DNA from 3 places in the Bradyrhizobium sp. AC87j1 genome. Region 1 is predicted to be linked to each of the others. Evidence: predicted binding sites of a transcription regulator. Region 1 holds the regulator's gene; each other region holds the start of a gene.

Region 1 (10,432 bases):
CGACGGCATTTCAATCCTGGCCCTCGACCTGTCGGCCGGGGCGTCAGCCGATCGGCAGTCGCGTGACCGTCGGGCGACTGTCGGCGATGATCTGCGGCTTGTGCTCGCGCTCGCCGATCGGCTGGGTCACGGGCAGTTGCAGCACGGTTGCGCGCTGGCCTTCGACGAGCTGCGTCACCAGCACGGATTTGCCGTCCGGGAATTCAATCGCATCATGATGGCGATCGGGAATGTGCGGATCGATCTTGCCGAACTTGCCGACGCGGGAGTTGACGGTGCGCGTCCAGATCCAGCGGTTGTCGTAACGGACGTTGTCGGCGAAAGCGAGCTCCGTTCCCGGCAGCAGGCAGACCGCGACGGAGAGATCGGCTTCGGAGGCGAAGCCGCGGGTCGAGGTGCCGCGGAATGTTGTCGTGACGATCGTCTCGCCGACTTCTGCGGGGCGCGTCGCGACGGCATGCAGGCTGTAGTCACACATCGGGTGCTCCTCAATGCAGAGATAGCGACCCGCACCTCTTTCGGAGGCGCAGGCCCCTACCAGAGTGGAAGCACGTGACGGTCTGCTTGGTTGTAGGCAAATCTACGGCTGGGATCCGCGAGCCCCGATCACATTATCTTTTCCATCTTTTCCGAATTCGATAGGAACAAAGTCGGCTTCCGTGCATTTGGCAGGCGCGCGTCAACGACCGGCGAAACCAGCCAGCCCGAGTATCGTCAGCTCGGCTGTGTACGCGGTCGTTGCGGATTTTCTAGATCACGGCCGTGTCCTTGCCGACATGATGATGCAACCAGCGTCGCTGCGGCTGCGCTCAAACGATCTGGCGCATTTGGGCTGTCTCCCTCGAACTCGAAAGGCCGCGAAGCGATGTTGCTTCGCGCGGCCTACCGAGGATGTCGCGAAAGGAGGAGGGGCCGGACAATCTGTGCAGTACCAGAAGGGCTATCCCGCCGGAGCGGACCATCATCCGCTCCGATCTCTGATCGGCGATGCCGATCGAAGGCGCGCGCGAGGCGCTGACTACTTCCGGTATGAGTAGTTCCGGTATCAGTACTTGCGGTAAAGCCCGATCAGCTTGCCCTGAATCTTCACGCGGTTTGGCGGCAGGATGCGCACCTCGTAAGCGGCATTGGCGGGCTCCAGTGCGATCGAGGCGCCGCGGCGGCGGAAGCGCTTGAGCGTGGCTTCCTCGTCGTCGATCAGCGCCACCACGATATCGCCGGTATCGGCGCTCTCGTTGCGCTGGATCAACGCCATGTCGCCGTCGAGGATGCCGGCCTCGACCATGGAATCGCCGCGCACTTCGAGCGCGTAATGCTCGCCGGAGCCGAGCATGTCGGGCGGCACGCTGATGGTGTGGCTGCGGGTCTGCAATGCCTCGATCGGGGTGCCGGCCGCGATTCGGCCCATCACCGGCACCGCAACGGGTCGCTCGCCCTCGTCTGCGGACGGGCTGGAGCTCGCGCGCACCTTGCCGAGATTGCCCTCGATGACGCTTGGCGTGAAGCCGCGTCGGTTGCCGGCGGCAGCCTGGAGCTCCGGCAGCTTGATCACTTCGATGGCCCGGGCGCGGTTGGGCAGGCGGCGGATGAAGCCGCGCTCTTCGAGCGCGGTGATCAGGCGGTGGATGCCTGACTTCGAGCGCAGGTCGAGTGCATCCTTCATCTCGTCGAAGGACGGCGGCACGCCGCTTTCCTTCAAGCGTTCGCTGATGAACCGCAGAAGCTCGTATTGTTTGCGCGTTAACATCTCGACCAAAGTCCCCCGGTTGATGTCGTTCGATTCCGAGACGATGAATTCAGCGATAAGCCGCTACATCCTCGAAACAAATCATGAACGGACACTATATGTTCGATACATGTTCCGCAACTGCTTAATTTAGCGTGAACAAGACGGAGCGCGCGGAATGCGTGTGGCCGCGCAGGTCAGACGGGGAGCCGCAGCACCTCGCAAGGGCTGCCGGCCTCGGCCTTTGGCGCAAACGGTGCGCGCACGAGAAGTACCTGTGCTGCAGCAAGATTCGCAAGCAGAGAGGAGTCCTGATGGCTGACGGGAAGGGCGACGAGCGTGCCGTCGTCGCGCAGCTCCAGGCGCGCGCGCAGATAATCCTCGCGCTGGTCGTTGGCGCCGAGATCGCGGCCCAGCACGACGCGCTCGCGATGGTGATGAATCACCGAACGGCCCGACAGGGCGCGAATCAGCGGCACCATGAACAGGAAGGCGCAGACATAGGACGACACGGGATTGCCGGGCAGGCCGATGACGCCCATCGTCCCTAAGCGTCCGTGCATCATCGGCTTGCCGGGCCGCATCGCGATCTTCCAGAACGCCATCGCGATGCCTTCGTCCTTCAGCGCCTGCTGGACCAGATCGTGGTCGCCGACCGATGCGCCCCCGGTCGTGACCAGGACGTCGGCGCCGCTTTCGCGCGCGCGGCGGATGCCGGCGGTGGTGGCCTCCAGCGTATCGGCGGCGACACCGAGGTCGATGGTCTCGGCGCCCTCGCTGCGGGCGAGCGCGTGCAGGGCGTAGCCGTTGGAATAGACGATCTGGCCGTGCCCGGGCGTTGAGCCCGGCATCACCAGTTCATCGCCGGTGGCGAGGATCGCGACCTTCGGGCGGCGGCAGGCGGCGAGATGCGGGTGATTCATTCCAGCGGCGAGGGCGAGATCGCGCTCCGTCAGACGGGTTCCCTTGCGCAGGAGGACGTCGCCCTCGCGGAAATCGACCCCGGCGGGGCGGATGTGCCGACCCACGATCGCGGCTTCCTTGATCGTTATTTGCTTGCCCTCGGCGATCGTGTCCTCCTGGATCACGACTGCGTCCGCGCCGTCGGGAACGACGCCGCCGGTGAAGATCCGCACGGCTTCGCCGGCGCCGACCCTTCCCGTGAACGGACGGCCCGCTGCGACCTCACCGATCATCGTCAGCCTGGAATCGATTGTCGCTGCGTCGGCCGCGCGCACGGCATAGCCGTCCATCGCCGACATCGCCTGGGGCGGTTGGGTACGCCGCGCAGCGACGTCCTGCGCGAGCACGCGATGGTAGGCTTCGTCGAGTGAAACCATCTCTGCAGGCAGCGGCTCTGCACCCGCCAGCACCGCAGCAAGGGCGTCGGAAACCGGCATCAAGGCCACGGCGAAACTCCTGCTCGGCACGTTCGGACGAAATGTTCCGACAGTCTTCTAGCCGAGCGCGGGAGCAGAGGCAAAATTGCGGTGCGGGCACGATTTATCCTGCCGCTTCCGGCCCTGGATGGAAAGCGGGCTCAGGCCTGGTGTGGCATGATCCAGAGAACGAGACCGATCGGCAGGAGGGTGGCCATGGCGAGGACGAGAATGACGAGCGCCACGGCCAGCATCGCTCAACTCCCGCTCGGCCGGTCCGGCCCGTCGTCCAGCGCGACGTCGGGAGCCTTCGGGCCTTGATCCTTGTCGGGCAGCGGATCGGCCTGGGATTTCAGGTCGGCGGCCTTGCTGATCAGCTTGGCGGAAAGGTCAGAATCCGAGGTGGTTCTTGCGAATTCAAGCAGGAGAGAGGCTTGCTTGGTGAGATAGGTTTTGCCCAGCACGTCCATAAGTCCGGTGTAGAAGTCCCAACGGACTCAAGAGTCCGGAAGGGGCCATTCCGTTCCCGGAACTCCGTACAAAAATGCACAAAGCGCTCTGGTTCCTCATTTTGGGCAAATTGGTTCCGGGAGGGCTGCCCGACCTTGCGCCTCCCACTGAGCGGAGATCGTCAGATGCCCAATGCCTTCAAGGCGTTCCCGACGTCGCGCGGCGACGTCACGTGCACCGCCGTCAGCCCGCGCGACCGCGCGCCCTCGATGTTCTCGGCGAGATCGTCGAAGAACACGATGCGCCCTGCGGGCACGCCGATCGCGGCGACGACATGGTCGAAGGCTTCCGCGTCCGGTTTGCGCAGGCCGATGCTTGACGACAGATACAGCGCGCGGAAATGGCCGAGCAGTTCGCCGTATTCCTTCGAGAAATAGTCGACATGCGGCCGGTTGGTGTTGGAGAAGGCGTAGAGCGGCATCTGTTTCGCCGCGCGCGGCAGCAGCTCGGCGATATCAGGCATCTCGCCGGCGAAGATCGCGTTCCAGCCTTCCAGGAACTGCGCGTCCGAAATGCCGATGCCGAGCGATGCACGCAGCGAGGCGAAATAATCCTCGTCGCTGATCTTGCCGACCTCATGCAGCCGGTAGGCATCGTCACGCACATAGCGCGCGACGATGGCCTCGGGCTGGCAGCCGGCATGTCCCGCCCAGCAGGCGATCGCCTTGGAGAAATCGATGTCGAGCACCACGCGCCCGAGATCGAACAGCAGCGCATCCGCGCTGCCGGGAGAGAGCGAAGTCATTGCGTCCTTTCACTCAGTATCGATACGGATCGTGGTCGAACAGCGGGAATGCGCTGAACACGCTCGGCGGGTTGGTGGCGGTCGCCGGATGCAGGCAGGATTTGTCCACCTCGGCAAATGACGTGGCGCCCAAAAGGCCGAGGCAGCGCAGCACCTCGTCCTCCAGCAGCTCCAGCATCCGCGCGACGCCGGCCTCGCCAGCCGCCGCCAGCGCCCAGCATTGCAGCCGGCCGATGCCGACCATGTCCGCGCCCGCCGCGATCGCCTTGACGATGTCGGTGCCGCGGCAGATGCCGCCGTCGACCATGATCTTGGCGCGGCCCTTCACGGCCTCGACGATCTCGGGCAGCACATGCATGGCGCCGCGGCCGTGGTCGAGCTGGCGGCCGCCATGGTTGGAGACGTAGATCCATTCGACGCCGTGATCGACCGCGATCAGGGCGTCCTCGGCGGTGGCGATGCCCTTCAGGATCAGCGGAATCCTGAACTTGTCCTTGATCATCTTCACGGTCCGCCACTCCAGGCCCTTCTGGAAATCGCCGCCGGTGGCACGCAGGCGGCTCTCGCGAACGTAGCGCTTGGCGATGTCGCGTTCACGACGGCTGTAATGGGCGGTGTCGACGGTCAGGCAGAAGCCGGCATAGGCGCTCTTCTCGGCCCGGCTGACGACATCGGCGACAAAGGCGTCGTCGCCGCGGACATAGAGCTGATAGAGCCGCAGCGCATCCGGCGCGGCTTCGGCGGTCTGCTCCAGGCCGGGCTCGGACACCGAGCTCAGCATGTGCGCCGCACCGAAGGTGCCGGCAGCGCGCGCGACGCTCGCCGCGCCATCCGGATCGAAGATCTCGAGCGCGCCGACCGGGGCGAGCACCACCGGCAGGCGCATCTTGCGGCCGAACTGCTGAACCGAGCCGTCGACCTTGCGGACGTCGCGCAGCACCCGCGGGCGGAAGGCGATCTCGTCCAGCGCCATGCGGTTGCGGCGCATCGTGGTTTCGGTCTCGGCGGCGCCGACGATGTAGTCCCAGGCGTTCTGGTTGAGGTTGGCCCGCGCTTTCCGAATGAATTCGTGCAGGTTCTGGAACGGCTCGTTGCTGGCGCCGAGCTCGACGTTCCGTTCCGGCCGGATCCGGGGTGCTTCGTTCATTGTTATCCTCCCGAGAATTTGAAGCCTTGTGTCATCGCCTAACCCGTCCAGCGCTCCAAAACCATCCTAAAATGGCATGGCTGCGCGGCGTGGACGGGCGCACCTATTCCCCCTTGGGGCGGGCCAGTCCTGCAACGTTGCCAAAAGTTTAGGCCTGAACGAAGCGATTTTTGCGGTGTACCGGTCGGCGGTGCGTCCCGGCCTTGAAGAAACCAGAATGGTATTGTGAGAAGTGGACTGGATCGCCAATTGCATGGCGCGTCCCAAATCTGCTTCCCAAGTCTCGAGAGACGAGCCCAGGCAAGCTCAAGCGAACCGCCAAGCAAAAAGGCAAGCCCACCCATGCGGAAAACCCTGCTGTTCCCTCTGGGCGCGCTCACCGGAGCGTGTCTCACCCTTCTGGTCGCCAGCCCGCACGGTGGTGTATGGGCGGCACGGGCGGCAGCGAGCGCGGACGATGCCTATTCCCAGCTCAACCTGTTCGGCACGGTGTTCGAGCGCGTCAAGGCGAGCTATGTCGAGAAGCCCGACAACGCCAAGATGATCGAAGGCGCGATCACGGGCATGGTGACCTCGCTCGATCCGCATTCGCGCTACATGAACGCGAAGGCCTGGACCGAGATGCAGGAGACCACCTCCGGCGAGTTCGGCGGCCTCGGCATCGAGGTCACGATGGAAGACGGTCTCGTCAAGGTCGTTTCCCCGATCGACGATACGCCCGCCTCGAAGGCCGGCCTGATGTCCGGCGACCTCATCAGCAAGATCGACGGCGAGGCCGTGCAGGGCATGACGCTCGAGCAGGCCGTCAACAAGATGAAGGGCCCGGTCGATACCAAGACCAAGCTCACCATCGTGCGCAAGGGTGCTGACGCGCCGCTCGACGTCGCGATCACGCGCGAGATCATCCACGTGCGCCCGGTGCGATTCCACGTCGAGAACGGCGACATCGGCTATATCCGCGTCACCTCGTTCAATGAGCAGACCACCGACGGCCTGAAGAAGGCGATCGCCGCGATCTCCAAGCAAGTGCCGCAGGAGAAGCTCACCGGCTACGTGATGGACCTGCGCAACAATCCGGGCGGTCTGCTCGACCAGGCCGTCTCGGTGTCGAGCGCCTTCCTCCAGCGCGGCGAGGTCGTCTCGACCCGCGGCCGCAGTCCGGAAGAGACCCAGCGCTTCACCGCGCATGGCGGCGACCTCACTAGGGGCAAGCCGCTGGTGGTCCTGGTCAATGGCGGCTCGGCCTCGGCTTCCGAGATCGTGGCCGGCGCGCTGCACGATCACAAGCGTGCGACCATCATCGGCACGCGCTCGTTCGGCAAGGGTTCGGTGCAGACGGTCATTCCGCTCGGTGCCGGCAATGGCGCGCTGGCGCTGACCACCGCGCGCTACTACACGCCGTCCGGCCGCTCGATCCAGGCCCAGGGCATCGCCCCCGACATCGAGATCCTGCAAGACGTGCCGCCGGAGCTGAAGGGCCGCATGGACACCATGGCGGAGTCCCAGATGCGCGGGCATCTCTCAGCCGGCGAGGGCGGCGAGCAGACCGGATCGCAATCCTACGTTCCGCCGAAGGAGGAGGACGACAAGGCCCTGCATGCCGCGTACGACTTCCTGCACGGCGTCACCGCCAATGCGGTGGCCGCAAAGCCCGCGTCGAAGGCCGCGGTGCCGAACTAGATCTTACGCCCCCCAGACATCGATCGCCCGGGAGTGGATGTCCACTCCCGGGCGAATTTGTTTTGGGCCTCGCCTCAGCTCGGGTTCAGGGCAGCAAAGGTCGCCTCATAGCGGCCGTCGCGCTCGGCCCATCGTCGTGCACGGTCGCGTTCAACCAGCACTTCATCGCGGGGATGTCCCCGCAGTTCCAGCAACTGCATGACTTCCGCGACATAGGCAGCAAGCGGCATGGCGCGTGCATCGCTCGCCTGCTGCGTGCCGGTGAGCTCGGTCTGCACATAGGGTGGCGCAAGCTCCAGCACCTCGACCGGGATATTGCGGAGCTGATGCCGCAGCGACTGCAGCCAGGAATGCAGGAATGCCTTGCTGGCGCAGTAGGTCGGGAAATCGGCACGCGGCACGAAGGCGAGGTTCGAGCTGGTCGCGATGATGGTCGCGTTGGATTGCCTCTTCAGCAACGGCAGACATGCTGCCGTCACGCGCAGCACGCCCATGATGTTGGTCTCGACGATGGCTTGTGCGTCCTGAACATTCCAATCCGCGCTCATGTCCTCCGGACGCGAGATGCCGGCATTGACGATCACCACGTTGAGCTCGGGGAAACTCGAACGCACCTCGGCCGACAAGCGTGGCAATGCCGAGGGATCGTCAAGGTCGAGCGATAGGCCGATCAGGCCGGGACGTTCGGCCGCGATCTGATCAAGGAGGGTCTGTCGTCTTCCGGTGACGATGACGCGGTTGTCGCGGTCGTGGAAGGCTTCAGCGAGCGCGCGGCCAATGCCGCTGGTGCCGCCGGTGACGAGGATCGTGTTGCCAGTCATTTTCATGTTGCTGCCTTTCGACTGAGGTGAAGGCCACGGCAACTCCTGGACTCCCGACGACGAACAATCCGACAAGACAGCCCCATCGCGGCGCCGATGGGCCGCGGTGAATCAACGTCTTGAATGGGGTCCGCAAGCAGGGGAAATGGCATACCGTGGCGTCTCGTGAATCGAGAACTCCCTGCTGGGATCCTCTCGACAAAGGACGCGTTGGATGACGGTAACGCCTACGGCAGCGCCGTCTGACACGGAGCTACGGGTGCGGAGATACTTTGGGCGCCCGTGATCGTCAAGTCCGAGGTGAGGGCGGCGAGCCTAACTCGCCTCGCGGCGGCGGGCTTTCGCGCCGCCGCGCTGGGCGAGCCGGCTGCGATGCAGCGCGAACAGCTCCTGCACCTTGTCGGCGGGCTTCGCGGCGCTGAACAGATAGCCCTGCATCTCGGAGCAGCCGAGCGCGCGGAGCAGACGCTGCTGCTCCTCCGTCTCGACGCCCTCGGCCGTGGTGGTCATGCGGCGCGCGGCCGCCAGATTGACGACGGCCTGGACGATGCTGGCCGAGCCGTCGGGGCCGCCGATGTCGTCGACGAAGCAGCGGTCGATCTTGATCTTGTCGAACGGGAAGCGGTGCAAATAGCTCAGCGACGAGTAGCCGGTGCCGAAATCGTCGAGCGCGATGCGCACGCCGATGGCGCGGAGCTGGTGCAGGATCGCCAGCGCCGTGTCGTCGTCGCGGATCAGCACCGCCTCGGTGATCTCGAGCTCGAGCCGGCTCGCCGGCAGGTTGGAAGCAGCGAGCGCCGCCATGATCTTCAGCGCCAGCGTGCCGCTCTTGAACTGCACCGGCGAGACGTTGACGGCGAGGCGGATGTCGTCGGGCCAGTTCGCAGCGTCCCGGCAGGCGGTCGCCAGCACCCATTCGCCGATCTCGTTGATCAGGCCGGTATCTTCGGCGATCGGGATGAACTCCGCCGGCGAGACCATGCCGCGCGCGGGATGACGCCAGCGCACCAATGCCTCGCAGCCGGTGATGCGATCATCCTTCAGGCTGAGGCAGGGCTGGTAATAGACCTCGAGGCCGCCATCGCGCCCCCCTTGGGCGATGGCGTGGCGCAGGTCGCTCTCGAGCTGCCGGCGCTCGCGGACCTTGGCATCCATCTCCGGCTCGAAGAAGCGATAGGTGCGGCGTCCGGCGGACTTGGCGGCGTACATCGCCATGTCCGCGTTCTTGAGGACCTGGTCGAGCGCCGTGCCGTGTTCCGGCGCGAGCGCAATGCCGATGCTGGCGTCGGTGGTGAGATGGTGGCCCATGCAGTCGAACGGCGCGCGGATGGCGGCGAAGACCCGTGCGACCAGCTCGTTGACCTGGTCGAGCGACGCCACCGCGCTCTGGACGATCGCGAATTCGTCGCCGCCGAGCCGCGCCACGAAATCCGCCGGGCCGGCACAGCGGCGCAGGCTTCCGGCGATCGATTTCAACAGCTCGTCGCCGACGAGATGGCCGAGCGCGTCGTTGACGCCCTTGAACTCGTCGATGTCGATGTAATGCACCGCGATCTGTTCGTCGTTGCCGACGGCGGCCAGCTCTTCGCGCAGATGCTCGTGGAACATGGTGCGGTTGGGCAGGTCGGTCAGCGCGTCGTAATGGGCGAGGTGGGTGATGCGCTCCTCGATCCGGCGGCGCTCGGTGATGTCCTCATGCGTCGCCACCCAGCCGCCGTCCGTGAGCGGCTCGTTGAGGATGTGGATCGAGCGGCCGTCGGAGGTGTCGACCACCATGGAATTGCGCGTATGGACGCCCTTCAGCACGCGCACGACATAGTCGTCGATGTCGCCCGTGAACGAGCCGGTCGCCTTGCGATGGGCGATGATGTCGTGGAAGCTCGAGCCGGGCTTCACGACCTCGGCCGACAATCCGTACATTTCGAGATAGCGCTGGTTGCAGACCACCAGCCGCTGCTCGGCGTCGAACAGCAAGAGGCCCTGCGTCATGTTGTTGACGGCGCGATCGAGCCGCTGCTTTTCCAGCGTCAGCCGTTCCCGCGAGAGGCGGTGCTGCTCCAGAAGCTTGCGCACGACCGCGATCAGCACGCCTGCGATGGCGAGCGCGGAAGAGGCGGCCACCGAGATCAGGATGCCGATCTGCTCGCGCCAGTCCGTCAAGGCGGAGGCGCGCGTCGTGGTGGCCATCATCAGGATCGGGAAGTGGGGCAGGGCGCGCGAGGAGATCAGCCTGTCTTCGCCGTCGACGGGGCTCATGAATCGTCCGGCGAAGTGATCGAGGTCGAAGACTCTCTGCTGCGCGGTCGTGCCGGACTTGAAATTCCGCCCCATCAATTCGCTGGAATGGGGATAGCGGGCGAGCAGCGTACCGTCGCGATGCAGCATCGAGATCGTCGCGCCCTCACCGAGCACGACGGAGGCGAA
Region 2 (10,432 bases), on a different contig from region 1:
ATCGGACGCAGAATCGCCGACTCGATCTCGGGCGTACAGCGGAGTCGAACCCGGCCGTCGTCGAGCGGCTCGAAACCGTGGCGCACATAGGCCCGGAGCGAGGCCTCCGTCCAGTCTGCAAACGCCGGCGCGGCGCGATAGCGCTCGAAGACGGCCTCAGCACTGTCGAACTCAGCGCGCCGGCGCAGCGTGCCCTCTACTCGCGATAGGGATTCCTCGTCCAATCCTCCGGCACCCGCCGCGCGCGGGTCCATCACCGTCGGCTCCATCACGAACAGGCGTGTAATACGTCCGGGCAGGAGTTTCGCCGCGAGCAGCAGGTCCGTCGCGCCGGCGCTGTGGCCGATCCCGTAGACGTCGTGCAGTTCGAGTGCATCGATTACCCGGCGGACATCGTCGGCATAGTCCAGGAAGTGATAGGAGCCGGGCTTGTGGCTCGCGCCATGGCCGCGCCGGTCGAGCGCATAGACCGTATAGGCCGATGCAAGCTCGCACGCGACCTCGTCCCAGACATCGGCGACGAAGCCGGTGCCGTGCACGAGCAGGGCAGGCGTCTTGCCGCTCTCGCCCCATTGCACCATGGCGATCGCTGCGTCGGCCGGGCCGATTGAAAAGCGGTGGGGATTGATCATGCGACAGGATGCTACTTCGCATCCTCCAAAATCATCGTCGCGCCCTTCTCGGCAATCATAGCCGTCGGCGTATTCGTGTTGCCCGAGGTGATGGTCGGCATGATTGAGGCATCGACAATGCGCAGACCTTCGAGCCCGTAGAATCGCAGGCGCTCGTCCACCACCGCCATGGGATCGCTGACCGCGCCCATCTTGGCGGTGCCGACGGGATGGAAGATGGTGGTGCCGATATCGCCGGCAGCCTTTGCGAGCGATGCATCGTCGTCGCCGACGGAGGGACCCGGCAGATATTCGCTCGGGCGATATCGTGCCAGGGCCTTCTGCTGCATCAGGCGTCGCGTGGTGCGGATGGCGTCGGCGCCGACCTGGCGGTCGTCGTCGGTCGACAGATAATTCGGCGCGATGATCGGCTTCTCGTCAGGGCTCGCCGAACGCAGGCGCACGGTGCCGCGCGAGGTCGGCTGGAGATTGCAGGCACTGACGGTGATGGCGGGGAAACGGTGCAGGGGATCGCCGAACTTGTCGAGCGACAGCGGTTGCACGTGGAACTGGATGTTGGCGCGGGCGCGCGTCGCGTCGGAGCGCGTGAAGATGCCGAGCTGCGACGGCGCCATGGTCAGGGGGCCGCGGCGGCGGAAGGCGTAGTCGAGCCCCATCAAGCCGCGGCGGAACAGATTGTAATAGGTCTCGTTCAGCGTGCGCACGCCCTCGACCTTGTAGATCGCACGCTGCTGGAGGTGGTCCTGCAGATTGCGGCCGACGCCGGGCTTGTCCATGACGATGTCGATGCCGAGCGGCGACAGCCAGTCGGCGGGGCCGATGCCGGAACGGTGCAGCACCTGCACCGAGCCGATCGAGCCTGCCGAGAGGACTACCTCGCGTTTCGCACGCGCTTCGATCATCTCGCCGTTCTGGATGAAGCGCACGCCGACGACGCGGCCCCGCTCGATGATGACGCGGTCGACCAGCACATGCTTCTCGAGCCGCAGGTTCGGGCGGTTCAGCGCAGGCTTGAGGAAGCCGCGCGCTGAGGACCAGCGCCGACCGCGCTTCTGGTTGACGTGGAAATAGCTGGTGCCTTCATTGTCGCCGGTGTTGAAATCCGGGATGCGCTTGATGCCCATCTCCTCGGCGGCATCGCCGACGGCATCGAGAACGTCCCATGACAGCCGCGGCGCCTCGATGCGCCAGCCGCCGCCGGCGCCGTGATGCTCGCTGGCGCCGAGGAAGTGGTCTTCGAGCTTCTTGAACAGCGGCAGCACGTCGTCATAGCCCCAGCCCGTCACGCCGAGCTGGCGCCAATGATCATAATCGGCGGCCTGGCCGCGCATCGAGATCATGGCGTTGATCGCCGAGCAGCCGCCGATCACCTTGCCGCGGGGATAGGCGAGCGAACGGCCGTTCAGGCCCGGCTCGGCCTCGGTCTTGAACATCCAGTCCGAGCGCGGATTGCCGATCGCGAAGAGATAGCCGACCGGGATGTGGAACCAGATCCAGTTGTCGTCGCCGCCGGCTTCGAGGACGAGGACGCGATTGCCGGGATCGGCCGACAGCCGGTTGGCGACGATGCAGCCCGCCGTACCTGCCCCGACGACAATGTAATCAAATTCACCTTCGAACCGTCTCGGCATTCTGCTTCCACCCAACCGGCGTCATGCCCGGGCTTGTCCCGGGCATCCACGCACTTTCTGTTCTAATAGTCAGACGTGGATGGCCGGGACAAGCCCGGCCATGACGAGAGGACAGGGTTACCCTCGGCCCGCGGCAGTTGGGTGGACTGGCGCTTGCATGGTAGACAGTCCTGCATTTTCAACAAAGCTTGAGACCCTCCATGCCCATCGTGAACCGCGTCGCCGACCTTCAACCCGATATTCAGGCCTGGCGCCGGGACATCCACGAGCATCCCGAGCTGCTGTATGACGTCCACCGCACCGCAGCATTCGTCGCGGACCGGCTGCGCGAGTTCGGCTGCGATCAGGTCGTGACCGGGCTCGGCCAGACCGGCGTGGTCGGGGTGATCAAGGGCAACAAGCCGGCTGGCGAGGGGCTCAAGACGATCGGCCTGCGCGCCGACATGGATGCGCTGCCGGTCGAGGAGCAGACCAACCTGCCATACGCCTCCAAGATTCCGGGCAAGATGCACGCCTGCGGCCATGACGGCCACACCGCGATGCTGTTAGGGGCCGCCCGCTACCTCGCCGAAACCCGCAATTTCGCCGGCGATGCGGTCGTGATCTTCCAGCCCGCCGAGGAGGGCGGCGCCGGCGGCGCGGCCATGGTGAAGGACGGCCTGATGGAGCGCTTCGGCATCGAGCAGGTCTACGGCATGCACAATGGCCCCGGTATTCCGATCGGCTCGTTCGCGATCCGGCCGGGTCCGATCATGGCGGCGACCGACGAGGTCGACATCATGATCGAGGGTCTCGGCGGTCATGCCGCGCGTCCGCACAAATGCATCGATTCCGTGCTGGTCGGCGCGCAGGTGATCACCGCCCTGCAATCGATCGTCGCGCGCAGCGTCGACCCGCTGGAATCGGCCGTGATCTCAATCTGCGAATTCCACGCCGGCAACGCCCGCAACGTCATTCCGCAGACCGCGACGCTGAAGGGCACCATCCGCACGCTCTCGCCCGAGGTGCGCAAGCTGGTCGAGAAGCGCGTGCATGAAGTGGTGGCGGGCGTCGCGCAGATGACCGGCGCCAAGATCGACCTGCGCTACCAGCGCAACTATCCGGTCGTGAACAACCACGCCGCGGAGACCGAGGTGGCGCGCCGCATCGCGCAGCAGGTTGCCGGCGATGCCAACGTGCACGAGATGCCGCCGCTGATGGGCGGCGAGGATTTCGCCTATATGCTGGAAGCGCGCCCCGGCGCCTTCATCTTCTGCGGCAACGGCGACAGCGCCGGCCTGCATCACCCCGCCTACAATTTCAACGACGAGGCGATCGTGTTCGGCACGTCCTACTGGGTGAAGCTGGTCGAGGAATCGCTCGCGGCGTCGTAACGCCGAGTTCCAAGCGCAAATGAAAAGAGCCCGTGCATCGCACGGGCCCTTTGTTTTTGAGTGATGCAATCCGCTCAGAAGATCCGCGAGAAGATCACGTACAGCGTGGCCGACAGCATGATCGCGCAGGGCAGCGTCAGCACCCAGGCCATCAGCAAGTTGCGGATGGTCGCCATTTGCAGGCCCGAGCCGTTCGCGGCCATGGTGCCGGCGACGCCCGACGACAGCACATGCGTGGTCGAAACCGGCAGGCCGAACACGTCGGCGGCGCCGATCGTAGCGGCGGCCACCAGCTCGGCCGAGGCGCCTTGCGCGTAGGTGAGATGGCTCTTGCCGATCTTCTCGCCGACCGTGATCACGATGCGCTTCCAGCCGATCATGGTGCCGAGGCCGAGAGCGATGGCGACGGCGACCTTCACCCAGGTCGGGATGAACTTCGTGGCGCTGTCGAGCCCACCCTTGTAGGCGTTCAAGGTCGCGACCTCTTCCTTGTTGAGGTCGTTTTCCTTGTCCTTCATCAGGAAGCGGATCGCTTCCGAGGTCAGGTACATGTCGTTACGGGTGTTGCCGACCACTTCCGCCGGCACCTTGTTGAGCGAGCCGTATTTCGCGACTTGGTCGCCGACATCCTTCACCAGCACCGACAGCGAGGGGTAGGTGCCCTCGCTGATGTGGTGCGAGGTGATGTACTGGGTCACCGCAGGACGGGGATCGCCGATGATCGAGTGACCGGCACCCTTGGCCGCGATCACCTTGGAGGCGGCATCCGAGACCTTCTGGAACTGGGCGACCTGGGATTCCGGCAGCGCGCGGTTGAGCGCATAGGCGGTTGGCACGGTGCCGATCAGGATCAGCATGATCAGGCCCATGCCCTTCTGGCCGTCGTTCGAACCGTGCGCGAAGCTGACGCCGGTGCAGGTCGCGATCAAGAGGCCGCGGATCCAGAGCGGCGGCGCCTTGTTGCCTTCGGGCGCAGCATACAGGGCCGGGTTGCGCACGATGAACTTGAGCAGCAGCAGCAGCGTCGCGGCGCAGATGAAGCCGAACAGCGGCGACAGCAGCAGCGCGTAGCCGATCTCGGTCGCCTTGGTCCAGTCCACGCCCGAGGTGCCGTCGCGGCCGCGCATGACGGCGTTGGCGACGCCGACGCCGATGATCGAGCCGATCAGCGTGTGCGAGGAGGAGGCGGGCAGACCGAAGAACCAGGTGCCGAGATTCCACAGGATCGCGGCGATCAGCAGCGCGAACACCATCGCGAAACCGGCGCTGGAGCCGACCTGCAGGATCAGCTCGACCGGCAGCAGCGAGACGATGCCGAAGGCGACCGCGCCGGAGGACATGAGCACGCCGAGGAAGTTGAAGAAGCCCGACCACATCACCGCGACTTCGGCCGGCAGCGAATGGGTGTAGATCACGGTCGCCACCGCATTGGCGGTGTCGTGAAAGCCGTTGACGAATTCGAAGCCGAGCGCGATCAGGAGCGCGACGAACAACAGGATGTAGGGCAGGTAGCTCGTCACGCGCGCGCCGGTCGCGTTGACGTCGACATAGATGCTGTAGGCGACGAACAGCAGGCCCGCGGCGAGGATGCCGAAGAACAGGATCATCGTCAGCGGATTGAAGCCCTTGTCGAGATTTGGCCGCGAGGCCGGCTGGATCGGCGCGGGATCGGCTACCGCGCGGTCGAATGCTACATCGGTCATGTCTGGACGCCCCTTAACTTTGAAGTAAGGGTATTGTCCGCGATGGATTTGAAGGCTGGATGACAAGCGGCGGTTGAAAACCGTTTTCCTGCCAGTATTTAGGCTGCCCGCGCGGCTTTCTTCTGCAAGCCGGCAGCGATCTTCAAATCGTCGACAAAGCGCTGATATTCCAGCGCCTTGGCTTCAGGATCTGGCAGCCGCAACAGATAGGACGGGTGCACCGTCACCAGCGCTTTGCGTCCGTCGGGAAGGTCGATGAGCCGTCCGCGGGACTTGCCGATGGGAGTGATCTTGCCGAACACGCTTTGCGCGGCGGTAGCGCCCATCGCCACGATCAGATCTGGCTGAATTGCCGAGACTTCCCGCTCATACCATTGCCGGCAGGCCCGGATCTCCGGCGTATTCGGCTTCTGGTGCAGGCGGATCTTTCCGCGCGGCACGAATTTGAAGTGTTTCACCGCGTTGGTGACATAGACCTTCTTGCGATCGACACCGGCCTCCTCCAGCGCACGGTCGAGCATCTGGCCCGCCGGACCGACGAAGGGGTGGCCGGCGAGATCTTCCTTGTCGCCGGGCTGCTCGCCGACCAACATGATGTTGGCGGATCTCGGGCCTTCGCCGAACACGGTCTGGGTCGCGTCCTTGTAGAGGTGGCAGGCGCGGCAATGCGCGGCCTCCTCGCGGAGCGCTTCGAGATCGTCGGCAGCTGGCTTGCGTTTCATCGGAGCCTCCGGCCGCTTCTGAGGCTTGTGCGGATCGGTTGCGGCATTGGCGATCATGGCGCCGGTCATGCGTTCGGCGTCCTCGATCAAGGGCTTAATGATCGAAGCCTCGGGCAGGTTCCTCCAATATTTCTTCGGCATCTCGGCCTGCATCGCCTTCACCTTGAGCCGGGCCGGATTGAAGATGCTGGCGTAATAGCGCCGCCAGGTTTCCTCCAGCCGGTCTTCGCCCGGTGCTTCGCTCTTGCTGACGCCCGGCGTGAACGCGAGCGCGTGGCCGTCCCAATGTGCGCAGAGGTCCGGCGTCAGGATCGACCAGGGCATGTCGGCAAAGCGCTTTGCGAAGAACGGGGCTGCGAGCTCGACGATGTGATGCTCCGGCTCGAACCAGGCGACGTAATGCGCTGCGCGCTCGCGTCCGATCTCGCGGAAGCGGACGAAGGCGTGCATCTTGTGCTCGTCGCGATGGACCGCGCGGGCCATCGCCGTAACCTGCGCGACGTCAGGGTCGGTCGCGACCTCGATGAGATCGTGGTTGTCCTTCAGCCGAAACAGCAGGCGATAGAGGATCGCAAAGCGCTGGATATCGCGGTGCAGGATTGCGGCCTGGGCAAGCTCGATGAATTTGCCTGATACGTTGAAGGTGCCGTCATTCACCTCGAGGATCGGAGACGGTGCAGGCGGTGCGAACAAATCGGCTTCCCCGCCCTGCACGGTCCAGGTGACATCGGTGGGCTGCACGTAATGAAGCACAAGGCTGCGCGCGGCTTTGCGCCAGCCGTCGAAATCGGTTTCGGTGTCGAGGGTGATGTACTGCATCAGAAGCCAAATCCCAGTTGAGTTGCTTTCGGCTTGAAGCGCTCGATCAGCCCGGCGGCATCGAGACGATGCGGCGAGGGGCGGTGATCGCTGAGGACGATGAACGGCAGCGCCTTGTTGCGGGGCACGTGCAGCCGGGCGAGATCGGCGAGGCGGATCGTGGTGGTGCGCCGTGTTGCAATGATGCGCTCGACCGCCTTGGTGCCGAAGCCCGGCACGCGCAGCAGCTCCTCGCGGCTGGCGCGGTTGACGTCGAGCGGGAAGCGATCGCGATGACGCAGCGCCCAGGCCAGCTTCGGATCGATGTCGAGCGGCAGCATCGCGCTGTCGTCGACGATCTCGCCGACATCGAAACCGTAGAACCGCATCAGCCAGTCGGCCTGGTAGAGCCGGTGCTCGCGCAGCAACGGCGGCTGCACCAGAGGCAAGGCGCGGCTGGCGTCGGGGATCGGGCTGAAGGCGGAGTAGTAGACGCGCCGCAGCCGGTAGGCGCCGTAGAGATTGGCGCTGGTGTGGAGAATGGTGTGGTCGGAGGCAGCATCAGCGCCGACGATCATCTGCGTGCTTTGGCCCGCCGGCGCGAAACGCTGTGGCCTCGCCTTGGTCTTCGCGCTGCGGCCTTCCTCGGCCTCGTCCAGCTTCAGCCGCAGCCTGCCCATGGTGCGGCGGATCGCGCGCACGTCCTTCTCCGGCGCGAATTGCTGCAGGCTCGTCTCCTCAGGCATCTCGATGTTGATGGAGAGACGATCGGCATATTTGCCGGCTTCCGCGATCAGCGCATCATCGGCCTCGGGAATGGTCTTGAGATGGATATAGCCGCGGAAGTGATGCTCCTCGCGCAGTTTTCGCGCGACGCTCACCACCTGCTCCATGGTGTAGTCGGGGCTGCGGATGATGCCGGAGGAGAGGAACAGACCCTCGATGTAATTACGCCGGTAGAAGTCGAGCGTCAGCTTGACCAATTCGTCGACGGTGAAGCGGGCGCGCGGCACGTTCGAGGAGGCGCGGTTGACGCAATAGAGGCAATCGTAATTGCAGGCGTTGGTCAGCAGCACCTTGAGCAGCGAGATGCAGCGTCCATCAGGCGCGTAGGAATGGCAGATGCCCATGCCGGGGGCGGTCGACCCCATGCCCTTGCCGTCGCTGGAATCCCGCTTCTCGGTGCCGCTGGAGGCGCAGGACGCGTCGTATTTGGCGGCGTCCGCCAGGATTTCCAGCTTGCGTTGTACGTCCATCTTGGAATCCCTTTGATTCAACTCATGAATCTATTTGCGCGCCAATTCGATTGACTCTCCGCGCGCCGTTAGCTTTATATTAGAACATATCATGAACAAATGAGCCAGCCGCTGGTTCTCTTTTTGAGAGCCATCGGCAATCACCCCTGAAGGAGCGGCGAGCATGAGCGGCGCACGGACAAGCGCGCTTGCGACCTTGCGCGGCCAGATCGAGCGCATCGAGACGGCGACGGTCGTGCATCCGCACGATCGCGTCGCGCTCGGCCACAGCGAAGCCGACAACGCGCTGAAGGGCGGCCTCGCGCGCGCGGCGATCCACGAGGTGTTTTGCGCTGGGTCTCAGGGGACGGCCGCGACCGGCTTCGTCATGGGACTTGCCGGGCGCGTCTCGGCGCAGCGGCCGCTGCTGTGGGTACGGCAGGATTTTTCAGAGATAGAGGCAGGCGCACTGTCGATGAGCGGGCTCGCCGAGCTCGGCCTCGATCCGCGCCGCATGGTGATGGTGCGCGCCGCCGATGTCGAGAGCGCGCTACGCACCTCGGCCGATGCGCTCGCCTGCGATGCGCTGGGCGCCGTCGTGCTCGAGCTCTGGGGCGAGACCAGGCAGTTCGATCTCGTGGCGAGCCGCAAGCTGACGCTGGCCGCGCAAGGCTCCGGCGTCACCGGGCTTTTGCTGCGGATGGCCGCGCAGCCGCTGCCTTCGACCGCGGAGACCAGGTGGATGCTGCGCGCGGCGCATTCGCCGCCGGGGTCGGTGTGGGACGCATGGGGCGCGCCGCGCTTCGATGCCGAACTCTTGCGTAATCGTCATGGCCCGTGCGGCCGGTGGATCATGGAATGGAATTGTGATGAGTGCCAGTTCAGTGAACCGTCGACGTATTCTCAGCCTGTGGCTGCCACGCCTGCCCATCGACCGGATTCAACGGTTCTTCAACAGCGCCGGGCTGGGTAAAACCAATAATGAGCCGAGCATTGTCGTCATCAAGGAGAACAATGCGCTGGTGATCCATGCGCTGGACGAGGCTGCCGAGCGCCTCGGCCTGTACATCGGTCAGCCGCTGGCCAATGCGCGGGCGATGTGCCCGGATTTGCGCGTGTTCGATGCTGATGTCGCGGCCGATGCGAAGACGCTTAGCGACATCGCCGACTGGTGCGACCGCTTCACGCCGCTGGTCGCGCTCGACCCGCCGCATGGGCTGTTCCTCGACATCACCGGCTGTGCGCATCTGTTCGGCGGCGAGGCTGCGTTGCTGCAGGCGCTGGTTCGGGCGCTCGGCCGACAAGGCTTTGCCGTCAGCGCGGCCATCGCCGGCACCTCGGTCTGCGCGCGCACGCTGACGCGGCAGGCCACGGGCACCATCGTTGCCGATGGCGAAGAGGCGAGGGCGATCAGCCGGTTTCCGGTGTCCGCGCTCGGTGCGGGCGAGGCCATCACCACCGGCCTGCGTCGCGCCGGCCTCAAGACCATCGGCGACGTCACCGCGCGCTCGCCGAGCGAGATCACGGCGCGGTTCGGGGCGCGGTTCTCAACCTTGCTCGCGCATGCGTTGGGGCAGGGTGATGCGCCGATCAACCCGCGAAAGCCGCTGCCTGATTACATCGTCGAGAAGCGTTTCGCCGAGCCGATCGCGACCGACACCATGATCGCGATGACGCTGTCGCGGCTGGCGGACACGTTGATCGCCTCCATGGAGAAACAGGGCAAAGGCGCGCGTCGGCTGGAAGCTGCCTTCTTCCGCACCGATGGCGTGGTGCGCGCGATCATGGTCGAGACCGGACGGCCGGTCACGCAAAGCAAAGTGATCGACCGGCTGTTCCGCGAGCGCCTCGATGCGCTCGCCGATCCCCTCGATCCCGGTTTTGGCTTCGACATGGTGCGCCTGTCGGCGAGCCGCACCGAGATCGTGGTGCAGGAGCAGCGCGATCTCGACGCCCATGTCCACGACAATGACGAGCTTGCCGCCCTGATCGACCGCATCGCCGCGCGCATCGGCGGCAAGCGCGTCGTCGTGCACCTGCCTGAGGATACCCATATCCCCGAATGCGCCGTGCTGGCCGCGCCGGCGCAGCATCATCTCGCCGCCGCCATGCAGGCCGAATGGCCGGCACGGACCGAGAGCGAGCCGCCGCTGCGCCCCTTGAGGCTGTTCGACAAGCCGGAGCCGATCAAGGTGCCGTTCGCGGCCGTGCCGGATGGTCCGCCGCATCAGTTCACCTGGCGCCGCGCGCTGCATGCCGTGGTGCGGGTGGAAGGACCCGAGCGTATCGCGATGGAATGGTGGCGGCAGGACGGCAAGCAGCTGACGCGGGATTACTT
Region 3 (10,432 bases), on a different contig from region 1:
ACCGCCCAGGCCGTCGCCAAGCGCAAGGACACCATCAGCCGCGACGCTCACGCCGCGACCTGGACCGTGATCGGCGTCAGCGCCGGCGGCCTGATCCTGGGCATTGCGATCGCGCTGTTCATCGGCCTCAAGGCGATGTCGCAGCCGATCGCCCGGCTCAAGCTCGCCATGGAGGGGCTTGCCCGCAACGACCTCAAGACCGAGGTGCCCGAGAAGGACCGGCGCGACGAGATCGGCGACATGGCCAACACGGTCGAAGTGTTCAAGACCAATGCACTGGAGGTCGAGCGCCTCAAGGCCGCACAGCTCGAAGTCGAGAAGCAGGCTGCCGAGCAGCGCCGTCGCGACATGGTCAACCTCGCCGACGGCTTTGAACGTGCAGTCGGCGAGATCATCGAGACGGTCGGATCCGCCTCCACCGAGCTCGAAGCGTCGTCCTCGACGCTGGCGACCACCGCGCAGCGCGCGCAGGAGCTGACCTCGGTCGTCGCAGTCGCGTCCGGCGAAGCTACCGGCAATGTGCAGTCGGTCGCGACCGCCACGGAGGAGCTGTCCTCCTCGGTCAACGAGATCAGCCGGCAGGTGCAGGCATCCGCGCGGATGGCGGGCGAAGCCGTCGCCCAGGCCCGCACCACGACGGAACGGGTCAGCGAGCTCTCGGTTGCCGCGACGCGGATCGGCGACGTCGTCGAGCTCATCAACACCATTGCCGGCCAGACCAACCTTTTGGCGCTGAACGCCACGATCGAAGCGGCGCGTGCCGGCGAGGCCGGCCGCGGTTTCGCGGTCGTCGCGTCCGAAGTGAAGACGCTGGCCGAGCAGACCGCGAAAGCGACCGGCGAGATCAGTCTGCAGATCTCCGGCATCCAGACCGCGACCCAGGAATCCGTCAACGCGATCCGCGATAACTCCGTGACCATCGAGCGGCTGTCGGAGGTGTCTTCGACCATTGCCGCGGCCGTCGAGGAGCAGGGCGCCGCGACCCAGGAGATCTCGCGCAACGTCCAGCAGGCCGCTCACGGCACCCAGCAGGTCTCCTCGAACATCACCGACGTGCAGCGCGGAGCGGCCGAGACCGGCTCGGCCTCCTCGCAGGTGCTCTCGACCGCCAAGATGCTGGCGACCGACAGCAACCGGCTGAAGGACGAGGTCGGGAAATTCCTGCGGACGGTGCGCACGGCGTAAGTCCGCCGGCATCCGTCCGTCGCGCGTCTTAGAGCGCCAGCAGACAAGCGAGCACGAACACCAACAGCACGGCCGTCATGACGACGGCCGTCACCGCGCCAGCGGCAATCTTGGCCTTCTCTCTCGGGGTGGTCGAGCGCATCGGACGCGAGTATAGCGTGTTTGCACCGGAATCTCGACCTTGAGTCCGATCCCATGATCTCCAATCGTCCTCCCGTGCTCGCCCACGAACGCTTCGTCGCCGACCGCGACAATTTCTCGGGACTAGATCTCGCCGCGCGGTTCGAGCGGATCGAGCGGACGAACCTTTGGGGTGCCACGAACTCGGTGTCGGGCCTCGGCTCGGAGGACACGGCCACCGCCGCGATCCGGGATGCGCTTCCTCCGCTGCTGCAGCGGCTCGGCGTACGCTCGCTGCTTGATGCGCCCTGCGGCGATGCCGGCTGGATCGGCCACCTCAATCTCGATCTCGGTTACATCGGCATCGACATCGTGCCGTCGCTGATCGAGACCAACAACGCGCGTGCGGCGCGCGGTGAATTGGCCGGTCGATTCCTGGTGGCCGATATCACGCGCGATGCACTGCCGCGCGCCGATCTGATCCTGTGCCGGGATTGCCTGGTGCATCTGAGTTTTCAGAACATCGCCCGCGTCATCGCCCGCTTTCGCGAGAGCGGCGCGCAATTCCTGCTCGCCACGACGTTTCCGGAGTGGGAGGAAAACCGCGATTGCGAGGATGGCGACTGGCGCGCGCTCAACATGACGAAGGCGCCGTTCGACTGGCCGGCGCCGCGCGAGTTGATCGACGAGCGCTGCGAGGAGGGCGATGGCGGCTGGCGCGACAAGAGCCTCGGGCTCTGGCGGCTGGACGAGTTGCCGGATCGCGTCCGCACGGCCACGGATGTGTGACAGCTGCGGGCGGAACGTCCATTGCGTCCGTGATCGCCCCGGCGATAGATTTCGGGTTGTGTTGCGATCTCCTGTCGTATGCCGGAGCCCACCATGAGAGCATGTGCTGTCCTGGCCGCGTTGTTGATCTGGTGCAGCGCGCCGGCGCTGGCGCAGCAGGAGGGGGCAGCGCTCTATGCCGCGCATTGCGCGCAATGCCACGACGGCGATGCGCAGAGCCGCGTGCCGGGCCGCGGCGCCATGCAGGCGATGTCGTTCGATCATGTGCTGGGCACCTTGACCTCGGGCAGTATGGCGGCGATGGCGAAGGATCGCAGCGATGCGGAGCGCCGCGCGATCGCTTCCTTCGTCACCGGCAAGATCGCGAGCGATGGCATTGCAGCCGACGCGGAAGGCCGCTGCACGCAGCAGGTCAGCGGTTTTCCGCTAGCCTTTGACGGTCCGCGCTGGAACGGATGGGGCGTCGACACCAACAACAGCCGCTTCCAGCCCGCCGACATGGCGGGGCTGACCGCGGAGCAGGTGCCGCGCCTGCGGTTGAAATGGGCTTATGCGTTCCCCGGCGCCTCGGTGTCGTTTGCGCCGCCGACCATCGTGGGCGGAATCCTGTTCATCGGCGGCACCGATCGCAAGGTGCACGCGCTCGACGCGCGCAGCGGCTGCACGCTGTGGACGCTGGCGATCGATGCGGCGGTGCGGGCCGCGATCAGCTTTGCGCCACTTCCGGGCTCCGACCAGTTCGCGATCTTCTTCGGCGATTTGCGCGCCAACGCCTATGCCGTGAACGCGCTGACCGGCGCGCTGATCTGGAAGACGAAGGTCGAGGAGCATGCCGCCGCGCGCATCACCGGCGCGCCGACGCTGCATTCGGGCGTGCTCTACGTGCCGGTGTCCTCGATCGAGGAAGCCGCAGGCTCGCAAGCCAGTTACGAATGCTGCACCTTCCGCGGCAGCGTGGTGGCGCTGGACGCGGTGACCGGCAAGCTGGTCTGGCAGGCCTATACGATTCCGGAAGTGCCGCATCCGACCGGCAAGAACGCCAGGGGCACGCAGCTGTTCGGTCCGTCCGGCGCCGCGATCTGGTCGGCGCCGACGATCGATGCGAAGCGGGGCGCCGTCTATGTGGCGACCAGCAATTCATACTCGAACCCGCCGGCGGCAACCGCCGATGCGATCCTCGCTTTTGAGCTCGCGACCGGGAAGCTGCTCTGGAAGCAGCAGGCCACGCCCAAGGATGCCTTCGTCGTGGCGTGCTTCACTGCGGACAAGTCCAATTGCCCGGAGGATCACGGACCCGATCACGATTTCGGCCAATCGCCGATCCTCGTGACCTTGCGCGACGGCAGGCGCGTGCTCGTCATCGCGCAGAAGTCCGGCGTCGTGCACGCGCTCGATCCCGACGACGGCGGCAAGATCCTGTGGCAGACCCGGATCGGGAAGGGCGGTGCGCTCGGCGGCAGCGAGTGGGGCTCGGCCGCGGACGGTGAGCGCATCTATGTCGCCAACTCGGACGTGCGTTTCATGCGTGACGGCACGCGGCAACTCGATTCGACGCAAGGCGGCGGCCTGTTCGGCCTCGATCTCGTCAGCGGCAAGATCGCGATGGAAGTGCCGCCGGTCACCTGCGGCGACCGTCCCCAATGCAGCCCCGCGCTTTCGGCGGCGGTGAGCCTGATCCCGGGCGTGGTATTCTCCGGCGGCGTCAGCGGCTTCCTGCGCGCCTATGCCACCGACGGCAAGCTGCTCTGGGAGTTCGACACCGCGCAGGATTTCAAGGCCGTGAACGGCGTCCCCGCCCATGGCGGCGCGATCGACGGCCCCGGGCCGGTCATCGCCGGCGGCATGCTCTACACCAATTCCGGCTACGGCCAATGGAGCGGCGTCGCCGGCAACGTGCTGCTGGCGTTCGAGGTCGGGACGGACTGAGAATTTCGCCGTCGTGTCCCGGACGCGCTGCAACGCCTTCAGCGTTGCGGGGCTGAGCCGGGACCCAGAAAGCGGCACGGAGGAATGCGGCGCGATGGGCCCCGGCTCTGCAGCGCATCGCCGAAGAGGCGCTGCACTGCGTCCGGGGCACGGGTTGAGGCCGCTTCGTCAACCTCGTCATAGGCGCCTCCCTTTCAACTGCATCCCGACCAACGAGGAGAGAATTCGATGATCGATGCCAGATGCAGCTGCGGTGCTCTCGCACTGTCGCTTCCGGGACCATCGCAACTCGTCGTCGCCTGTCATTGTGTTGATTGTCAGCGACGAACCGGCGCGCCGTTCGGCGTCGGCGCCTTCTACGCTGCAGAGACCGTCACGATTTCAGGGACGCCAAAGCCGTACGTTCGGACAGCCGCAAGCGGCGGCAAGGTCCGCAGCTATTTTTGTCCTGACTGCGGCTCGACGGTTTATTGGCAAGCCGAGAATTTGCCTGCGATGATCGGCGTTGCCGTCGGCGCGATCGCGAATTCCGATTTTCCACCGCCCATCAGATCAGTGTTCGAGCAGTCGAAACATGGATGGGTGGAGATGTCAGGTGCCGAGCACTTCCAGCAAGGCAGCGTGCCGAAGCGTTCAAGCTGAAAACTGCGCGCCAGATGCTGGTGCCGGCTGAGGGGATTGAACCCCCGACCTTCGGTTTACAAAACCGCTGCTCTACCGCTGAGCTAAGCCGGCGACGCCTGACGACGCGGGTAGGGCCGGCATGGGCCGGGGTGTCCACCCGTTGCGCGCCGCAATACCAGACTTGATCGGAAAGTGCCAGAACCGGAAAGGCCGTCGCCGCAGACATGAATCAGGCGGCCCGGAGGCCGCCTGATCTCTCGCATCGATTTAGATCGCCTTACTGGCAGATGTGCCGGCGGCCGTCTGCGCCCTTGAACCAGGTGCCGGGCGTGCAGACGAAGCCGTTACGCTGGGCGTAGGTACGGGTGTCCCAGCCGCGGTTGTCCCACGAATTGTCGTAGGCATAGGAATTGTCCCAGGCGCGGAACGGCGCGCTGGCAATCGCGCCCGCGGTGCCGATCGCGGCGCCGGCTACGCCGGCCGCGACGTCGGTCGGCCAGAAGCCGGTGCGGCTCCTGTTCCAGTCGTTATTCCAGTCGCCATTGGTCTGACGATAGGACACGCGGCGATGGCGGTATCCGCTATCGGTGTAAGGATTGCCGGGGCCGAGATTCTGGCAATTGGCGTTGGGGAATTGCGCCGAGCAGCGGCCGGGATTGGTGACGACGGCCTGCGCCATGGCAGAGCCTGCCAGCATGGTCGCCGCAATCGCCGTCGCTCCAAGAAGTTTGATGTTCATGGTTGTTGGCTCCCATTTTGTTGACGGGGGCTAAACGCTTGCGGCGCCGGACGTTCCGATGAAACCGGGGGATTTCGCAAGCAAACGGTCAAACGGATGTGAGCGCACGGCGCGGTTCCGTGCGGCGGAGTCACACGCCGTTAACGTTTCGCTCATTCGGTTTGCAGCATTTGAGCGGCGCGCAATCCTTACACATTAGGCTTACCGGAATTTGGTGAGCGGGCCTTAACCCTCTCTGCGCCGCGATCGGATAGGTTGCCGCCGCATAACCGGGGTCCCCCTCATGCGCGTTGTGGCGCTCGCTGCCTTTCTGATCGGACTGCCCGCGACGGCGTTTGCCGGCAGCGGCTTCGATATCGTCGTTCCCGGCCGGCCCGGCGTGCCGATCATCATCAACAACATCGACGCGTCCTATGCCGTGGTCGAGGGTGTCTGGGGCCTGGGCAAGAACCAGCAGGTGCAGCCCACGATCTATGGCGGGCGCTATATCGCCGAGCGGCAGCCCGCCGACGTCGGCCATTATTATCCGACGCTGGGCCTGCGACCCGGCTACGGCCGGCTCGAGGTCGAGCCGCCCGCGAACCGCAAATTGCCGAAGCCCGCCGAGAGCTATCACCAGAGCTGGGGCGCGCAATCGGCGCCGCTGCCGCCGCAGATGGACGTGCCCGTCGATCCGCCGCCGGTGATCCTCGCGCCTGAAATCAACGATCGTCCGCGGCCACCGCGACCGCGGCCGCATGTCCAGGTCCCCGGCAAGCCGCCGGGTTAAGAAACGTCAAAATCCAACAAACAGAAATCAACAGGAGAGAGTAATGCGTCAAATGATTTCGGGACTGGTCGCGGCAGCTGCCGTGATGTTCGTCGCCACGGCACCCGCCGCGGCGTGCGGCTTCAACCCGTGCCAGCCAGTCGCGCCGGTCTATTCCGGCTGCAACACCGGTTGCGGCGGCTACGGCTATGGTGCCGGCTACGGCTATGGCGCCTTCGAGCGTCTCGCCGAGCCGACCACGCAGTATTATTACGTCAACCAGGGCCCGACCTACACCGGCCCGGGCGCTTTCGCGCCGTATCCGACCTACCGTGAAGACGCGGTCGTCGCGCCCGCCAATTACGGCTACGGCTATCGCGCCGCCGTGGCTCCCTATCACCGCCCGTACTACCGTCCGTACCGCTACGGCTACGGCCCGCGGCACGGCTACCTGCCGCGCACGCATTACGGCTATGGTCCGCGCTACGGCTACGCCCACCGTCACGTGCCGGCGCCGTACTACGGCGGTCACCGCGTGCTGCGCCGCTACTACTGATCTCTGATCGGTTGAGCTAAAGAGACGCCCGTTCGCGCGATGCGGACGGGCGTTTTGCTTTTTGGATTTTTGGTTTGACGCGTTTTCTTGACGCGAACCGGTATCCACTTCGCTCGAAAACACTTACCGCTTCATCAGCCCCAGCCGGCTCGCGCCGACATAAAGCGAGAGCACGGCGGCGTTCGAGACGTTGAGGCTCTTGATCTCGCCGGGCATGTCGAGCCGCGCCACGACGCTGCAGGTCTCGCGGGTCAATTGCCTGAGGCCTTTGCCTTCGGCGCCGAGTACGAGCGCGAGCGGCTCGCGCAATGCGACGTCCGAGAGATCCTCACTGCCTTCGCTGTCGAGGCCGACGGTCTGGAAGCCGATTTCATTCAGCGTGGTCAGGGCGCGAGCGAGGTTCTGCACGGTCACAACAGGCACCAGCTCCAGCGCACCGGAGGCAGCCTTGGCGAGCACGCCGGTTGCTTCCGGACTGTGGCGCGCGGTGGTGACGATCGCCTTCACCGCGAACGCTGCGGCCGAGCGCAGGATGGCGCCGACATTGTGGGGATCGGTGATCTGGTCGAGCACCAGCACCATGCCTTCCTGCGCCAAGTCCTCGATGTCGGGCGAGGGCAGGGGATCGGCCTCGGCGAGCAGGCCCTGATGCACGGCGTCGGGCGGCAGCAGGCGGTCGATCTCCTGGGGCCGGACGATCTCGGGGGTGACGCGGGTTTGGATATTTTCGTCCACGAGCCGCTTCGCTGCGTTCTCGGTCAGCGTCAGCTTGCGGATCCGCCGCTCCGGGTTGGCCAGCGCCATGGTGACGGTATGCCAGCCATAGAGGATGACCGGCCCGTCGGCATGCGAATCGCGGTCGCGCCAGGCCGGCCGGCCGCCCGATTTCCCGGGCCTGTTGAAGGGCTTAGCCCCGCCGCGAGGGCCCCTGGGGGTGAATTTTCGATCCTTCATGGGCTCGCTTGTGTCACGGGTCCCGGAATATGGCAATTTGGGTGGCTTCGAAGGCGATTTTAGCTGTTCGCCTCGGTTGACTTTGCCCCATCGGATCGCCCATAACCGCGCCCGGTCGCGCCCCCATCCGGGCTGTCGCGGCCTTCACGTTCCATGGCCGTCTTCGGTCGCCGGCAAGGTCCGGCCCGATTGTGCTGCCGTCGAGCGGGGGAGTGTCCCGAGTGGCAAAGGGAGCTGACTGTAAATCAGCCGCCTCATGGCTTCGCAGGTTCGAGTCCTGCCTCCCCCACCAATCTTTTCAATAGCTTAGTCGAAAAATCAGGTGCCGCCCGCGCGCCAGATTTTTCGGATGCTTCTGAGCCCCACTTCAAGCCCCACTAATCCGATCGCTTTCAACAACAAGAAGACACGGGCGCAGCCCGGCTCGTGGCCGCGCGACAAGCTCCTTCTCCGCCTTCGTGAGAGCCGTAGCCAAACTTCCGGAGTCCGTATTGACGGCTTAGAGTGTTCTCATTATGTTCCGAATTGCGCGTTAGTTGAGCAGCGAACTTTCTGCTACTTCCGTCTTCGCTTCGCGGCACGTGACGGGGGAACGAATGGGTCTTTTAGATGAAGATGCGCTCGATCGTATTTCCATCCAACGAATGATTTTCCATGTTGTCGGCCCGGCCGACGAAGATTTTCAATTGATGGACGAGATCGATGCGGCTGGATTCGAGAGCTTTTTTCTAGCTCGGATTCGGGAAACGAATGTCGGAAACAGGTTCAATTTCATCGGTGAAGATGCGGGAGTGCGGCCCTCGCTTCGGAGTGTGTCCGAAGACAGCAGCAAGTTTGTCCAGCGCTCTAAGGAACTGACCGAGGTCTTTCAGAGCGGCCACAAGGGCGCACCGCTTTCGTCGAAAGGCGCGTTCATCGTGGCTCAACTCGGCGGATTGCCCACGCCCGCTTTTGCGCTCATCAAGTTCGACGATCAAAAAGTGCTGCGATACCAGCAGACAACGAAAGACGGTCGCGTTCGCGCAAAGGTCACTGAAGTAAACAACACATTCGTTGAGGATCGCAAGGCGATGCAGAAATCAGCGTTGATAGTGTTGGATGCGAAAGGAGGAGACCTTGCCGTCTACGACCGAGCCAACAAGCGAAATATCACCGAGTACTTCAAGACCTTTCTGGGCGTAAAGCGGCTTTGGACGCCATCAGACGCCACCGATCGGCTTATCAAGTCACTTGCGGCCAGCGCCGCTGTCTACCGGCAATCGATGCCGGAAGACGTCAAGCGGAATTGGAGAAGGAACCTACACGAAGCGACGCGTTCGCGTGACGCAATCGAGCCCGGAGAAGACCTCAACGTTTTCGGGGCTCAAGTCTTCGGTCCGTTCTGGCAGGACGATGGGTTCAGAAAAGACGTTGAGCGCGAGCTTCATCGAAATCGCATTTCAGGTGAAGTGATCGAAATCGATAAAGCGCGCGTCAAGTCCCCCCAAGTTCGGCGCCTCAGAACGCAAGAAAACATCTGGGTGATCTACCCGAAGCAACTTGATGACGCAGGCAAAGCCGTCGTGAATGTGGACCGAGGCCCAGACGGAAGCGCCACGATAACAATCAGGACGCAGGGTATTATTGATGACGAACTCTCGGACGAAAGCATTGATGGAAGCGCTGCGCCAGCACGCGGCCGGCCCCGTCAGTGAAACCAGCGATCTCTATCAACAGACGATAACCGTCAGCGGGACGCCGTTTTGGCAATTCCTTCAGGCTGCACGCCTGGAAGCCGCCGAAATGGGGGTCACCATTAGCGTGACGGATCATTCGGATGATTATGAACTGTTGGACGATGATCTTGAGGAGTTTTCAGAAAGAGCCTTCTCGATACGAATAATCAAAGTACCGCATCCTGATACTTTAAAGTTTTTCACGATCGATGGCTTTTGTCGCTCCGCTGCCACGGAGCCGAGCAGATTCGAGTCCGTCGAAAATGTACTGATTGCTGAGATTGACTTCGAAAGCACCAGCGCCGGGTTGATCGTCCGACCTTGGATGGATGACTCCTCTACATCATCTCCTACGCAAAGCGTCGATGCGGCGCCTTCCCCTCGACGACTCGTCAATGACATGTCTGGGAAAGGCTTGGTTCCGACCAGCGTAAGCACGTGGATCGTAGCCGATGCATGGCTCCGCGATAAGATTTTGAATGTTGCGAGTTATCGTCTCTCATTGTGTTTACCTGACGCTGTATCAATCGACGACGATGGAAAGGCCGTTGCACATCTTCGCAGTGGACGTAAGGTAATCGCAGCTATTGCGCCGCTTTCGTCATGGACTTCGCCCGAGCTTCTTTCGACGTTGTCCGACGTATGCGAGTGGATTTATCTTGATGGGCGGGACGCTGAAACCCGCCATAGTTTGCTATCCGCCGAACTGGTTCGGCTGTGGCAGACAGATTCGAGTTGGCAGGATGGACTGCGAGAGAGCCTGGAAGGAGCTTTCGCGTCCGCTCGAACGGCTTATCGTCTCCACATTCAATCCAAGGGCGTCGATGCCTTTAAACTCATGTCCGATCTCCGAAAGGGACTGGCAGATGATGTGCGCTCATTGGCGAATAACACATCCTCGCTTTCGTCCGGGCTGTGGCGCGACGCGGCAGTCGCCTTCGGCGTAATTGCCTTTCGTCTTGCGAGCTCGACGGTGGGAAATTGGCTTCTCTGGATGGTCGCCGCTTATTTGCTAGCCAGTTGCATCTTTTCGTGCGTTGCGGCGTCCAGCGCCGTTAGCGGGATCGTTGAAAATG

Evidence for each region. The regulator LexA, encoded in region 1, represses DNA repair genes until DNA is damaged. The targets are predictions, from matches to a motif close to TGTTCNNNNTGTGTTCNG.
Region 2: CV770_RS10780 (ImuA family protein) is a predicted target of LexA. The motif match lies at 8,196-8,213, and genes of this name have one in related genera.
Region 3: CV770_RS02425 (nucleoid-associated protein) is a predicted target of LexA. The motif match lies at 8,147-8,164, and genes of this name have one in related genera.

What each region holds. Positions count from the first base shown of each region.
Region 1 is NZ_PTFE01000005.1:85,667-96,098, forward strand. Features, by position in the region: gene CV770_RS05160 (hypothetical protein) at 44-478, opposite strand; gene lexA (transcriptional repressor LexA) at 1,046-1,747, opposite strand; gene CV770_RS05170 (molybdopterin molybdotransferase MoeA) at 1,924-3,135, opposite strand; gene CV770_RS05175 (hypothetical protein) at 3,363-3,569, opposite strand; gene CV770_RS05180 (HAD family hydrolase) at 3,737-4,360, opposite strand; gene CV770_RS05185 (alpha-hydroxy acid oxidase) at 4,374-5,507, opposite strand; gene CV770_RS05190 (S41 family peptidase) at 5,850-7,187, shown strand; gene CV770_RS05195 (SDR family oxidoreductase) at 7,262-8,014, opposite strand; gene CV770_RS05200 (bifunctional diguanylate cyclase/phosphodiesterase) at 8,324-10,432, opposite strand, start outside.
Region 2 is NZ_PTFE01000015.1:4,717-15,148, reverse strand. Features, by position in the region: gene CV770_RS10810 (alpha/beta fold hydrolase) at 1-632, opposite strand, end outside; gene CV770_RS10805 (GMC family oxidoreductase) at 644-2,263, opposite strand; gene CV770_RS10800 (M20 aminoacylase family protein) at 2,464-3,636, shown strand; gene CV770_RS10795 (inorganic phosphate transporter) at 3,711-5,339, opposite strand; gene CV770_RS10790 (UdgX family uracil-DNA binding protein) at 5,438-6,880, opposite strand; gene CV770_RS10785 (putative DNA modification/repair radical SAM protein) at 6,880-8,115, opposite strand; gene CV770_RS10780 (ImuA family protein) at 8,279-9,067, shown strand; gene CV770_RS10775 (Y-family DNA polymerase) at 8,964-10,432, shown strand, end outside.
Region 3 is NZ_PTFE01000002.1:200,156-210,587, reverse strand. Features, by position in the region: gene CV770_RS02475 (methyl-accepting chemotaxis protein) at 1-1,185, shown strand, start outside; gene CV770_RS02470 (class I SAM-dependent methyltransferase) at 1,381-2,094, shown strand; gene CV770_RS02465 (outer membrane protein assembly factor BamB family protein) at 2,188-4,020, shown strand; gene CV770_RS02460 (GFA family protein) at 4,249-4,662, shown strand; tRNA gene CV770_RS02455 (tRNA-Thr) at 4,681-4,755, opposite strand; gene CV770_RS02450 (hypothetical protein) at 4,922-5,383, opposite strand; gene CV770_RS02445 (hypothetical protein) at 5,667-6,152, shown strand; gene CV770_RS02440 (hypothetical protein) at 6,196-6,687, shown strand; gene rlmB (23S rRNA (guanosine(2251)-2'-O)-methyltransferase RlmB) at 6,811-7,641, opposite strand; tRNA gene CV770_RS02430 (tRNA-Tyr) at 7,848-7,933, shown strand; gene CV770_RS02425 (nucleoid-associated protein) at 8,238-9,335, shown strand; gene CV770_RS02420 (hypothetical protein) at 9,295-10,432, shown strand, end outside.